2 regions of the Lysinibacillus sp. FSL W7-1291 genome follow, and region 1 is predicted to be linked to the other one. Evidence: riboswitches for the same ligand, from Rfam matches in the RefSeq annotation. Region 1 holds a riboswitch; the other holds the start of a gene.
What was found. Region 1 has a riboswitch for FMN ahead of ribE (riboflavin synthase). Riboswitches for the same ligand answer to the same signal wherever they lie in the genome.
Positions count from the first base shown of each region.

Region 1 (6,222 bases):
TATCGGTTCCTAAAATATCTCTCCCGATATTTAAGCCGGATGTAAATAATTTCTTTCTACTAATCGAAGGGTTACGATAAAAAATCTCATGCATGGAAGTAGCAATGGAAATAGCGACATCCATAATTGCTCCAATCGTACTCATAATAATGACGGAGGCACCAATCTGCACAAAATCAACACCAATATAAAGGGAAAAGATGCTTATTTCTTCTGTTGATTCTTCACCAAATCCTTGAATCATCAACTTTTTCGTTACAAATGTAATAAAAAGAAGTAAGACAACAATCGTCACCATAGTGGAGATAAATGCTGTAATGGTTTTACTGTTTGTTTTATTGATATAGAAAAGGCTAATACAACTAATAATTGTACAGGCAACGAACGTTAAGATGATGGGGCTATTTTTAGGGTTGGTCATTAAAAAGATCGTCACAAAGAGCACACCGAAATTTAGGAATAAAGAAAGAAACGAACGTACACCTTGCTTCCCGCCAATTGCGACCATCAATAGACATAAAATAAAAGCTAATAACACAATTACATTCATTCTTGAACCCTCTTTCGATTAATGAAAAATAGAGCAGTATACTGACTGATCGGAATCGTGAGGACAACCCCAATACCACCTGCTAAGGCGCGAGCTAATTCTAAAGAAAGATTCAAGGACAGCGTGAGTCCTAAAGTAGAAGAATTTTTCAAATAGAGAATAACCATCGGTATGGAGCCACAAAGGTAGGCAAAGAACAAAATACTCGTAATGGTGCCCATAATATCTTTCCCGATTTCATGCCCTGAAGATTTAAGTGCCTTCACAGAAATAGTAGGGTCTTGTTCATATAAAGCAAAGATTGAAGAAGCCATCGTAATAGAGACATCCATGACAGCCCCAAGTGAGCCAATAAATAAGCCAGCCATAAAGACTGTACGATAGGGGCGTGTTAAAAATTGCATTTCTTCATAGCGAAGACCGTTTTCACCAGTTAACCACATCACGACAGAGCTAATGATGAGTGCCATAACGGTTCCTAAAAGTGTAGACACAATAGCTGCATACGTTTTCGTGTTCAAGCCGCTAATCAGTAACAACGAAATGATCGTAAATAGAAGAGCGCAAATACCACTGATGACTAACAAGCTCAGGTTACCATGTTTCACATATAAATCTAACGCGAATGATAAAATCAATGCATTGACAATTAAACTAATGATGGAAAACAAGCCTTGTCTTTTTCCTATAAGGAGTAAGACAAAAATAAAAATCCACGCAATCATGAGAAGGGTTTGATCTCGTTTTAAATCGAGAATGGTCCCAGTTAGCCCTGACTGTGATCCGTGATTATCTATGGAGACAAAGATTTCATTGCCCACACGGTATTCTTGATCGAAAGCTCCAGAGGCGGAATAGTCATTCGTCAAATGGATGGATTGCCCTTTATGTGGTCCATTTTGTATCACGGCTGTAATATGCTGTGTAAATAAATAATCATCATTATCATACATATCTGTCATTGGTTCTGATTCTGCTACATCAGCTTTTATCACCTCAGCAATCGGTCGATCATAAAATGATTCATTATGATGAACGAACACAATCGAAAGCACGCAGCAGAGCATTAATAAGGCATAGAAAATACCTTGCTTCAATGGGATGTTTTTAAAAAATAGCAAGTAAATGACCTCCAAAGTGCTGGACTGAATTGTCACTTGTAAAGGAACGTTTTAGTGAAAGGGAAGTTCCATGCACAGTTTAAATGTTATCAGTTTAATGATTTCGTTTACATTTATCAAGTCATTGTTATATTAAGCTGAAGACTCCCTTGCTGACGAGTGATTAAACACCTGATAACACCATCAAAAAACGCCGCCTCCTGTGGCAATAATATTGCATGTTGCCTCAATGCCTCAGGCGGACGTCACAAACGCGAAAAACCTGGATGCATTGTTGATCTGCTATAATTCTTTTTGAAAAATTTTTAAAAAGAAGGATGGATAATAGAATAAAATAGTGTTATCGTAAGATTAGCTAAATAAAAAATCCTTCAGGGTAGGGTGAAATTCCCGATCGGCGGTGATGAAGTAATTCAAAGTCCGTGAGCGCAAGCTGATTTGGTGCAAATCCAAAACCGACAGTTATAGTCTGGATGGGAGAAGGGTAAAAATGCGAGCTTTTTAAATTGATTGTAATTTAGAAGGTTTATTTTCCTATGCATTTATTACACTACTTCCCACAAGCTTGTTGGGAAGTTTTTTTATTTAGTGCCAATCGAATAGAAGATGTTCTTCGGGGTAGGGTGAAATTCCCAATCGGCGGTGATGAAGTAATTCAAAGTCCGTGAGCGCAAGCTGATTTGGTGCAAATCCAAAACCGACAGTTATAGTCTGGATGGGAGAAGAACAAATGAGATGACAGTCTATGGAAAAAATAGTTTTCAATTAGGCTTATTTGTTGATGTCTTATACTCCCAAACCCCTTTGCTGAAAGGGGTTTTTGTTTTTTATCGATAGCTAGAGAAGGAGGAGACGGATAAAACTAGAGAAGTGACGGATAGACCTTCGAAACTGATGGATAAGACTTCAAAAGTGAGGGATAGAAGCCTAAATCAATGAAAAGTAGGTGATGGAATGTTTACAGGGCTTGTAGAGGATATTGGCATTTTAAAAGCCATGCAAAGCGATAGGGACAGTATGAAAATAACAGTTCAATCAGCCAAGATAGCAGAAGATGTCAAGCTTGGAGATAGTATCGCGGTTAATGGTGTTTGTTTAACGGTGACATATTTTACGGAACAGACGCTTACGATGGATGTGATGCCTGAAACAGTCAACGCAACCAATTTACAGCAGCTCGTGGTAGGGGATTCCGTGAATTTAGAGCGTGCCATGCCTGCTAATGGGCGATTTGGCGGTCATTTTGTTGCTGGACATGTGGATGGGGTCGGTAAAATTTTGTGCAAACGTCCAGTAGCCAACGCAGTCTATATCGATATCGAATTGTCAGAGGAACTAACCAAATTTTGCATTCCAAAGGGTTCTATTACGATTGATGGCACAAGCTTAACCCTTTTCCATGTTGACACGAACAGTGTCACGATTTCACTAATTCCCCATACGTACAAAGAAACCGTATTAGGCATGAAGAAGGCTGGAGCGATTGTGAATATCGAAACAGATTTAGTTGGTAAATATATTTTACAGCACCTGAAAAAAGGGCAAGCAACACCAACCATTACGAGAGATTACTTAGCGCAACATGGTTTTTAACAACTGAACGAGGAGATGACAAAAGTGCTATATGCAATTGAAGAGGCCATTGAGGATTTAAAGCAAGGCAAAATGATTGTAGTGGTTGATGACGAGGATCGGGAAAATGAAGGAGATCTTCTGGCACTCGCTGAATTCATGACACCAGCAACTATAAACTTTATGGCAACCTATGGTAGAGGATTAATTTGTACACCGATTTCACAGCAGCTTGCACAACAGCTAGATTTACATCCGATGGTTCAGCACAATACGGATAATCACCAAACAGCGTTTACCGTAAGTATCGACCATGAGGATACAACGACAGGAATTAGTGCCTATGAACGAGCATTTACGATACAAAAAATGATTGAAAAGCAAGCAAAGCCGATTGAGTTTCGTCGACCTGGTCATGTTTTTCCGCTCATTGCGAAAGATAATGGTGTTTTAGAGCGAAGAGGGCATACGGAGGCGACTGTCGATTTGGCGAAGCTTTGTCATAGCGTGCCAGTGGGTGTTATTTGCGAGATCATGGGCGATGATGGTCATATGCTACGCTTTGAGGAATTGATAAAGTACGCAGCACAGCATGACTTGAAAATGATATCAATAGAGGCACTTGTAGCTTACCGCAGTCAATTGCTGACAACTGAAAATAAAATTTCTATTTAAAAAGGAGAAAGAACAATGGGTCAAACATTTGAAGCACAATTAATTGGAACGGGTTTAAAAATTGCAGTTGTGGTAGGTCGATTTAATGAATTCATCACAAGCAAATTATTGGACGGTGCAATGGACGGCTTAACACGACATGGTGTTGATGAAGCGTCTATTGATGTTGCTTGGGTTCCAGGAGCTTTTGAAGTTCCTTTTATTGCGAAACAACTAGCAGAAACAAAGAACTATGATGCCATTATTGGTTTAGGTACGGTTATTCGCGGCTCCACAACACACTATGATTATGTTTGTAATGAGTCAGCAAAAGGTATTGCCAATGTATCGTTATCAACCAATGTACCTGTTATTTTCGGTATTGTGACGACGGAAAATATTGAGCAGGCGATTGAACGTGCTGGTACAAAATCTGGTAATAAAGGATACGATGCTGCCATGTCTGCCATTGAGATGGCTAATCTAAAGAAAATGATTGGATAATGACCAAATGTTTCTTTGAATATTTTGCACATCCATGGGAAAAATATGCTTAAGTGTATTTATTGAAGGTAATCGTTTTTCATAAATGTACTAATCTGGAGATGGCTCAGTAGGAGATGAGAAGTATTTCATCAATGGAACAAATGATCAATTTGAAAATGTTGAAATCACTATTTCAACGCTCTGCTGATGTGATTTTTCAACAATATAAATTTCAGCAATATACAGTACATTTGATAACTTGTGATGCAATGATCAACGAACAAATACTTCAGACGGTAGTTGTTCAGCGAGTCCAATCCTTATTAAGTGATGTCGCTGATGACATGTTAGAGGAACAAATCGACCAGCATTTACACATTCCCTATTTACAAAAGGTTTTAACGCAAGAGGATGCCATAACAAGAGTCTATAAAGGGCATGTATTATTGTATTTTGAAGAAAATCAATTACTATTTTCTAGTGATATTTCTAAAAAACCGAATCGAGAGCCCGGAGAAACATCGCTAGAATTAGTGGTCAAAGGGCCAAGAGATGACTTTATAGAAGATGTTTTTATTAATATTGCTTTATTAAGAAAGCGTTTGCCCACTAATTCTTTTAGTGTAGAAACATTAGAAATTGGGAGACGTTCCAAAACCACTGTAGCGGTACTCTATATGGATGACATTGTGAATTTAAATATGCTAGAACAAATCCGTCTACAATTACAAAAGATTGATACGGATATTGTTGTCAATGGTGATTTATTGATGGAAGCAATTGAACAAACAGCCAAAGTACTGCCCAGGCATGATTATACCGGGAGACCGGATTTTGCTATGCAGGCATTAATTAGGGGAAGAATACTAATAATGATTGATGGTGTTTCCTACGCATTGATCACACCTACGAATATAATGTTGCTCTTTAAATCGGGTGAGGATAATGATTTTCCTGTCATTGTCAGTTCAATGGAAAGATTGCTTCGTATTGTTGGGATATTAATTAGTATGCTAACACCAGGCTTTTGGCTTGCGCTGACTACGTATCATCAAGAACAACTTCCTTTTCTTCTTCTAGCAACAGTTGTTGAGTCGAGAACGGGATTGCCATTCCCAACGATTCTTGAAATACTAATGATGCTATTTATGTTTGAATTGTTTCGTGAAGCCAACTTACGTCTTCCGAGTGCAATTAGTGGATCAATTAGTGTTGTGGGAGGTTTAATTATCGGAGATGCAGCGATAAAAGCTGGCGTTACGAGCCCTTCAATGATTGTTGTCATTGCAATTTCGAGTATTGCGGCTTTTACATTGGTTAACCAATCATTTGTAACAGCCATGAGTATTTTTCGACTAATCATTATTATAGCCTCTGCCTTTTTTGGATTATTTGGTTTTTTTATTGCAGTATTTTTCATCATCTTATACGCAGCGAATATGCGTGTGCTAGGTGTACCCTATTTAAATTTTAGTGCACATTTGAAGAAGGAAAATCTAAAAAAATCATTATTAAGACTTTCATCAAAGGGCTACAGTAGACGACCTTCCTTTTTAAAGCCACAGGATCGAACACGTACTTCGAATAAAAAATAAACAAATTTCATTGAAGATCAGGTATTGTAGTAGGTACCTGATCTTTTTGTGACTTTTGCTTTAGGAAGGTATTACATTAGCCTATAGGATAGGAAATGAGACATAAAATGTTATTAGTTACCTTTTTAGTTTACTTTCTTGTAAAGGATTATTAAACTATTGGTTACGGTGTGTAATTTTAGTAGAGTTCAAGTAAAATGGATTTTCTGTTTTCATTTCTGTAGGATAATCAAGAAATGTTCAC
Region 1 is NZ_CP151994.1:1,593,557-1,599,778, forward strand. Features, by position in the region: gene NST76_RS07605 (YibE/F family protein) at 1-550, opposite strand, end outside; gene NST76_RS07610 (YibE/F family protein) at 547-1,671, opposite strand; FMN riboswitch at 2,035-2,160, shown strand; FMN riboswitch at 2,277-2,402, shown strand; gene ribE (riboflavin synthase) at 2,626-3,264, shown strand; partial or broken gene ribB (3,4-dihydroxy-2-butanone-4-phosphate synthase) at 3,289-3,879, shown strand; gene ribE (6,7-dimethyl-8-ribityllumazine synthase) at 3,934-4,401, shown strand; gene NST76_RS07630 (spore germination protein) at 4,536-5,978, shown strand.

Region 2 (6,222 bases), 330 kb from region 1:
AATCTTATGTCGTGCTAGGTTTCCCATTAAATGTTGAAAATGCAGTACACGGAGCTGTCTTCATCTATCAAAGCCCAGATGCACTACATAAAACCTCTAAGGAAACAACGAAAATTGTTTTTTTGGCGGCTTTCATTGCATTCGTGTTGACGACATTCTTCGCGTTTTTCCTTTCCTCACGTATTACGTCACCACTTAGAAAAATGCGAGAGTTGGCTTTTGAAATTGCGAAGGGTAATTTTGAAGCGAAAATGCCAACAACTCAAAATGATGAAATTGGTCAACTTGCTGTTGCCTTCAATCAAATGGGCCGTCAATTAAAGCATAACTTAGAGGTCATCAATCAAGAAAATGAACAACTTTCAAATATTTTGACATCTATGACAGATGCAGTTATTACATTTAATCGTGACCTTACAATATTATTAAGTAATCCACCAGCTGAACGACTTATGCAAAAATGGTTCGTCAATAAAGGCTCACAAAGTGCTAAACCTATTCCTCCAGAGCTGTATCATATGCTTGATCATGTGCTAATGTTTGAGGATAAACTAGAAGAGGAAATTGAAATGGATGGTAACTACTATACATTTACTATTAGCCCTCTTTATAGTGGTGACATGATACGTGGCGCTGTGGCTGTTATTCGTGATATGACTGAGCAACATCGCTTAGAAAAACTACGATCCGATTTTATCGCCAATGTCTCTCATGAGCTACGGACACCAATTGCCATGCTGCAAGGATATTCTGAAGCATTAATGGATGATGATTTTATTCAGGATCAGGAAGAACGTAATGAGATTACTAAAATCATTTATGATGAATCGAAGCGGATGGGGCGTCTTGTAACAGATTTATTAGATTTAGCACGCATGGAATCGGGACATATGACGCTGTATAAAGATGAATTACCGATTAATTCTACATTCGAACGTATTACTCAAAAATTTGCACAGGTTGCAAAGGAAAAACACGTTCGTCTATTGTTTGAAAGTGAATTTAATGACGATGCCATGATTAATATCGATGAGGATCGTATTGAACAAGTGCTCACAAATCTAGTAGATAATGCACTTAGACATACGGATGAAGGAGCAGTCACTGTAAAAGTTGAGCAGGAACCAACATTCGCTAAAATATCTGTTCAAGATACAGGGCACGGCATTCCTCATGACGACTTACCTTATGTCTTTGAACGTTTTTATAAAGCAGATAAGGCACGCACCCGTTCAAAAGGTGGTACGGGTCTCGGCTTAGCCATTGCAAGAAATATTGTGAAGGCACACTCAGGTAATATTATGGTAGACAGTGTGCTGAAAGAAGGTACGACCTTCACGTTTTATTTACCGTTCGATTAATAACATGTATTGCTATTAATTGGCTGTAACTTTCACGAATGTAAGACGACAAATATTATAGAACGGGGGTGGAGTGCTTTGAATGACTCCGTGTTCCATCGACTATACGATGCATATCACCAAGACGTGTTCCAGTTTTTAATATATTTAGTAAAAAACCGTACATTGGCTGAAGATTTAGCACATGAAGTTTATGTACGAGTATTGCGCTCATATGATCAATTTGCAGGTAATAGTAGTGAGAAAACATGGCTTTTTGCTATTGCCAAAAATGTAGCGATTGATCATTTTAGAAAGCAGGCTGTACGCCAGAAGCATTCACTTGATTTCTTTGACTGGGAAACGGAACAGCTCCATTCAACCACACCATCACCGGAAGATATGCTACAGGCCAGTGATGAATTTATGCAAGTAGCGTCAGCACTGGAAAACTGTACAGGCGACCAAAAAATGGTCATTATTATGCGCTATTTTCAGGATTTATCGATTGCAGAAACTGCTCAAATATTAGATTGGACAGAAGCTAAGGTAAAAACGACCCAGCATCGAGCCATAAAATTTTTAAGGCAACAGCTACAGCCGATTAGAGAACAGGAGGCGAAACGGCAATGACGCATAAGCCATTTGATGATGAGCAGCTTGAACATGTATTGAACAATGCCCCTAAGCTTTCTGATCACCGTTCAAAAGAGGACATATTAAATCGGTTAATGGCAGATGCTCGCTTGCAGGATAACAGTTACCTTCAAGAAGCGATACAACAACCAAAAGAGGATGAACAAAAGCAAAGCAATTCCTCCATCCAAGAAGAACGAACAACACGATCTAAGCTTCGTAAAATGCCAATTTTTATGAGCATTGCAGCAGTTTTTGCGTTAACGATACTTGTAGGCTCAATGGTCATGAATAATGATGTTGGACATAAAGATCAAGCTAGTACTGCCGATACGGCTACCTATTCTACTTTACAGGAAGATCTTTCTCCAAAGGAGGCTGCTACGCAAGACGAAGCACTCCAATCTCCTATCGTAGCAGAGCATGAGCGCATGTTATCTTTACGGTCATCTGTCTATGAGGAAGATGTGAAAGATGCTGTCGTTTTCCGTATTGGCTTAGCAGGGCGAGATGCGGAAAGTGTACCAATGACGTATGTGATACCAAATGAGCGAGTAGCAACGGATTTTGGAACAGAAAAACCTTCTACTTTACAGATGTATGAAAAATACGCGCCTCAAATAGATGAGAAAGCTAAAGGATTTACTGATTACCATCCTTACAAAGGTGAGCTGAAGGAGAAGGACGATAAGCTTGTCCATGTGCTACCAAAGGACAATAGCTATGATGTTGCTTCTGCTACTGTCAATGAGTACAAAGGAACTTTGGAGGATACATTCTCTGATTCTGAATATACAGAAGTTGAGATTCAAAATGAAGATGGAACACCTTATGAGTTTTCTCAAGAAGGTGAGCCAAGTCCACCTATGTCATTAACGAACGCCAAGCATTATAATTATTATATATATCAAGATGGTACAGGTGCAGAATATTTATCACCAGATTTCCGTCAAACATTTGCAAATGTCACAGAGGCGCTCACACTGATGAAAAATAAAAATGATGATGTCTATGTGTCCGTTGTTCCTGAAAACGTATCATATACGGTGACAGAGGAAGCAGAGGGCGTAGTCGTTACATTTGATCTTCCGCTTGATTTAACATCAATGGAACCGATTCGTGCCACACAACTGATTGAGGCCATGATGTTAACGGCTGCTAGCTTTGACCAACAATTACGCCTAAATAATGTTGTCCAAGAAAGCTGGGAGGGCTTTGATTTAAAAATGTTTTTACCAAAGCCTGTAGGGCCAAATAAGCAATATATGCCTTAGTCAAAGAAAATAACAATAAGAAATGGAGCATTCCTGTTCGGTGAGGATGCTCCATTTTTTTTACAATGCATACAAGTCTAATAGGTTTTTTGAGCAGAACTATTTACTTTTTGTTGATAATTCTTTATAGTAAAACTGTAGTATAAAATAATAGTGATTCATCTTCGGGGCAGGGTGAAAATCCCGACCGGCGGTAATAGAGTGCTAAACCGTTAATGTTTATTCATTAACTCGAATGGTTTAGGCAAAACTCTTTAGCCCGCGACCTGTGCAAATTTATTTGCATGGCTGACTTGGTGAAATTCCAAGGCCGACAGTTACAGTCTGGATGGGAGAAGATGGAGGTACGATCGTCATTCATTGTTATGAAATGAACTATGACCGAGCGCTTTTTTTGTATGGCTTTTAAAATAGTGCTCAAAAAATAGTTTAGATTGACGCTTATTCGTCATGCCTTTCTCCCTTGTGCTTTTTAATGCATAAGGGTTTTTTCATGCTAACAATTGAAAGATCGTCACCTTTCTTCTTGCGAGATTGAATCAGCAAAGAGGAGAGAGTTTTCTATGAAGAAAAATGTTAAACTTCAATCGTTTATTACGATTGGTATGCTGAGCAGTATTTCGTTTTTATTAATGCTTTTTAATTTCCCAATACCGCCGTTCCCAGCATTTTTGGAAGTGGACTTTAGTGATATGCCTGCATTAATAGCGGCCATCACAATGGGACCTGTAGCTGGTATTTTAGTAGAATTATTTAAAAATGTGTTGGATTGGATTTTCTCGGGTACGCCAACAGGTGTGCCAGTAGGGCATATTGCCAACTTTACAACAGGCATTTTATTTATTTTGCCAGTTAGCTTTATTTTTAATCGTTTTAAAACGACTGCTGGTCTTGTTGGAGGTTTAGCGACAGGAACAGTCGTGATGGCAGTAGGAATGAGCGTTTTGAACTATGTTGTATTTTTACCGATGTACACATATTTCCTTGGTATGGAACCTGTTGTAGGTGACTCCCTTTATAAAATGATCGTCGCTGGAATTTTACCATTTAATATTGTAAAAGGTATTTTATTAACAGCTATTATGGCGTTTTTATTTACTACAATGCGCAAATGGATCGACCGCCAGCGCTCTATGTATATAGCAAAATAATGGACCATAAACCTCGAGTAGTTAGCTCGAGGTTTTTTTGTGGGAAGAAGTGATGGGACGAATAAAATTAGAAAAAAGTAGTAGAAAATGTTCGTGCTCTAGTGCTTTATTATTATAATCTAGTCGAAGAACACATTTTCATGTAGAATAGAGGGGAGTTTAGAAAGTTTGAGGAGTTTGAAGAGATGAGTGAAAAAAAGGGACAGTGGTCTAGTAAATTAGGATTTATTTTAGCATCAGCGGGTGCTGCGATTGGACTAGGAGCAATTTGGAAGCTACCGTATGTAACGGGGCAAAGTGGTGGAGGTGCATTCTTCCTAATCTTTGTGTTATTTACGTTATTAATAGGGTTGCCAATGCTATTGTCCGAGTATGTTTTAGGGCGTGGTACACAATCGGAGGCGGTAACCGCGTATAAAAAGGTTGCTCCGACAAAAACGGGATGGGCTTGGATTGGCCGAATGGGTGTGCTAGGTTGTTTTTTATTATTAACATTTTATAGTGTTGTTGGAGGTTGGATCTTTATTTACAGCGGGCTAGGTGTTGCTGGCGCTGTGATAGATCCTGCGATTGATCCAGCTGCACTATTTGGAAAAATTATAGGTACACCATGGATTACGCTAGTAGGTTTAGCTTTGTTTACATTAGCTAACGTACTCGTTATTTCATTAGGTGTACAAAATGGTATTGAAAAGGCGAATAAATGGATGATGCCGTTACTCTTTGTGATGTTCATTGTTCTGGTTGTGCGTGCTGTTACATTAGATGGCGCAATGGAGGGAGTGAAATTCTTCTTATGGCCTGATTTCTCAAATATTACTGGTAGGGCATTATTAGAAGCGTTAGGACAATCATTCTTTGGATTAGCTGTAGGATTTTCTTGTCTTGTTACATATAGTTCCTATCTAAAAAAAGATGTCAGCCTTCCGAATTCAGCAGGTTCTGTTGTGCTCTTAACCGTGCTTGTATCATTTTTAGCGGGTTTAGCAATCTTCCCTGTTGTGTTTGCCTTTGATTTAGAGCCAGCCGCGGGACCGGGCTTGTTGTTCATGGTGCTGCCGACAGCTTTTAGTCAAATGCCGTTTGGAGAATTATTTTTAGCGATGTTTTTATTGCTATTTTTATTTGCTACATTAACGTCATCATTTAGTTTATATGAGATTATCGTAGCGGCATTTATGGAACATAGTCAGAAATCTCGTCCGATGTGGACGCTTTTACTTGGTGTAGTCGTATTGATTGCGGCTATTCCAGCGGCACTTTCTTCTAGTGTTTTATCGGATGTAACCATTTTTGAGAAAAGTATTTTTGATGCCACTGATTTTTTAGTGTCGAATATAATGCTGCCATTAGGAAATTTATTCATTGCGATTTTTATTGCCCACATAGTGGATAAGGAATTTGTAAGGAAAGAACTGTTAATGGGTAGTCACTTAGGACAGGGCTATTATGCAACATATCGTATGTTAATGTTAGTCGTTGTACCGATCGTTATTCTAGTTGTGTTCATTAATATGCTATTACAATATTAAAATAAAAAAAGTGTATCCATTGTGGAAATGGATACACTTTTTTTATGCATCGAAAATCAAGATAAATATATTCTAAAAAAACTATGTTATAAAACCTAACATATCTATTGCGTGAATTTCAATTTTCATGTATTTTAAGAACAGTTATAAAAACGTATGTTAACTAAATTTACATTGGAGTGGTGAAGAATGAAACATTACACAAAAGAAGATATTATACGCCGAGTAAAGGAAGAAAATGTGAAATTTATTCGCCTACAATTTACAGATATATTAGGAACAATCAAAA
Region 2 is NZ_CP151994.1:1,262,467-1,268,688, forward strand. Features, by position in the region: gene NST76_RS05925 (ATP-binding protein) at 1-1,361, shown strand, start outside; gene sigX (RNA polymerase sigma factor SigX) at 1,419-1,973, shown strand; gene NST76_RS05935 (hypothetical protein) at 1,970-3,250, shown strand; FMN riboswitch at 3,407-3,594, shown strand; gene NST76_RS05940 (ECF transporter S component) at 3,814-4,401, shown strand; gene NST76_RS05945 (sodium-dependent transporter) at 4,587-5,933, shown strand; gene glnA (type I glutamate--ammonia ligase) at 6,123-6,222, shown strand, end outside.
Region 2: it holds a riboswitch for FMN, as region 1 does, so the genes downstream of both, NST76_RS05940 (ECF transporter S component) here and ribE (riboflavin synthase) in region 1, are expected to answer to the same signal.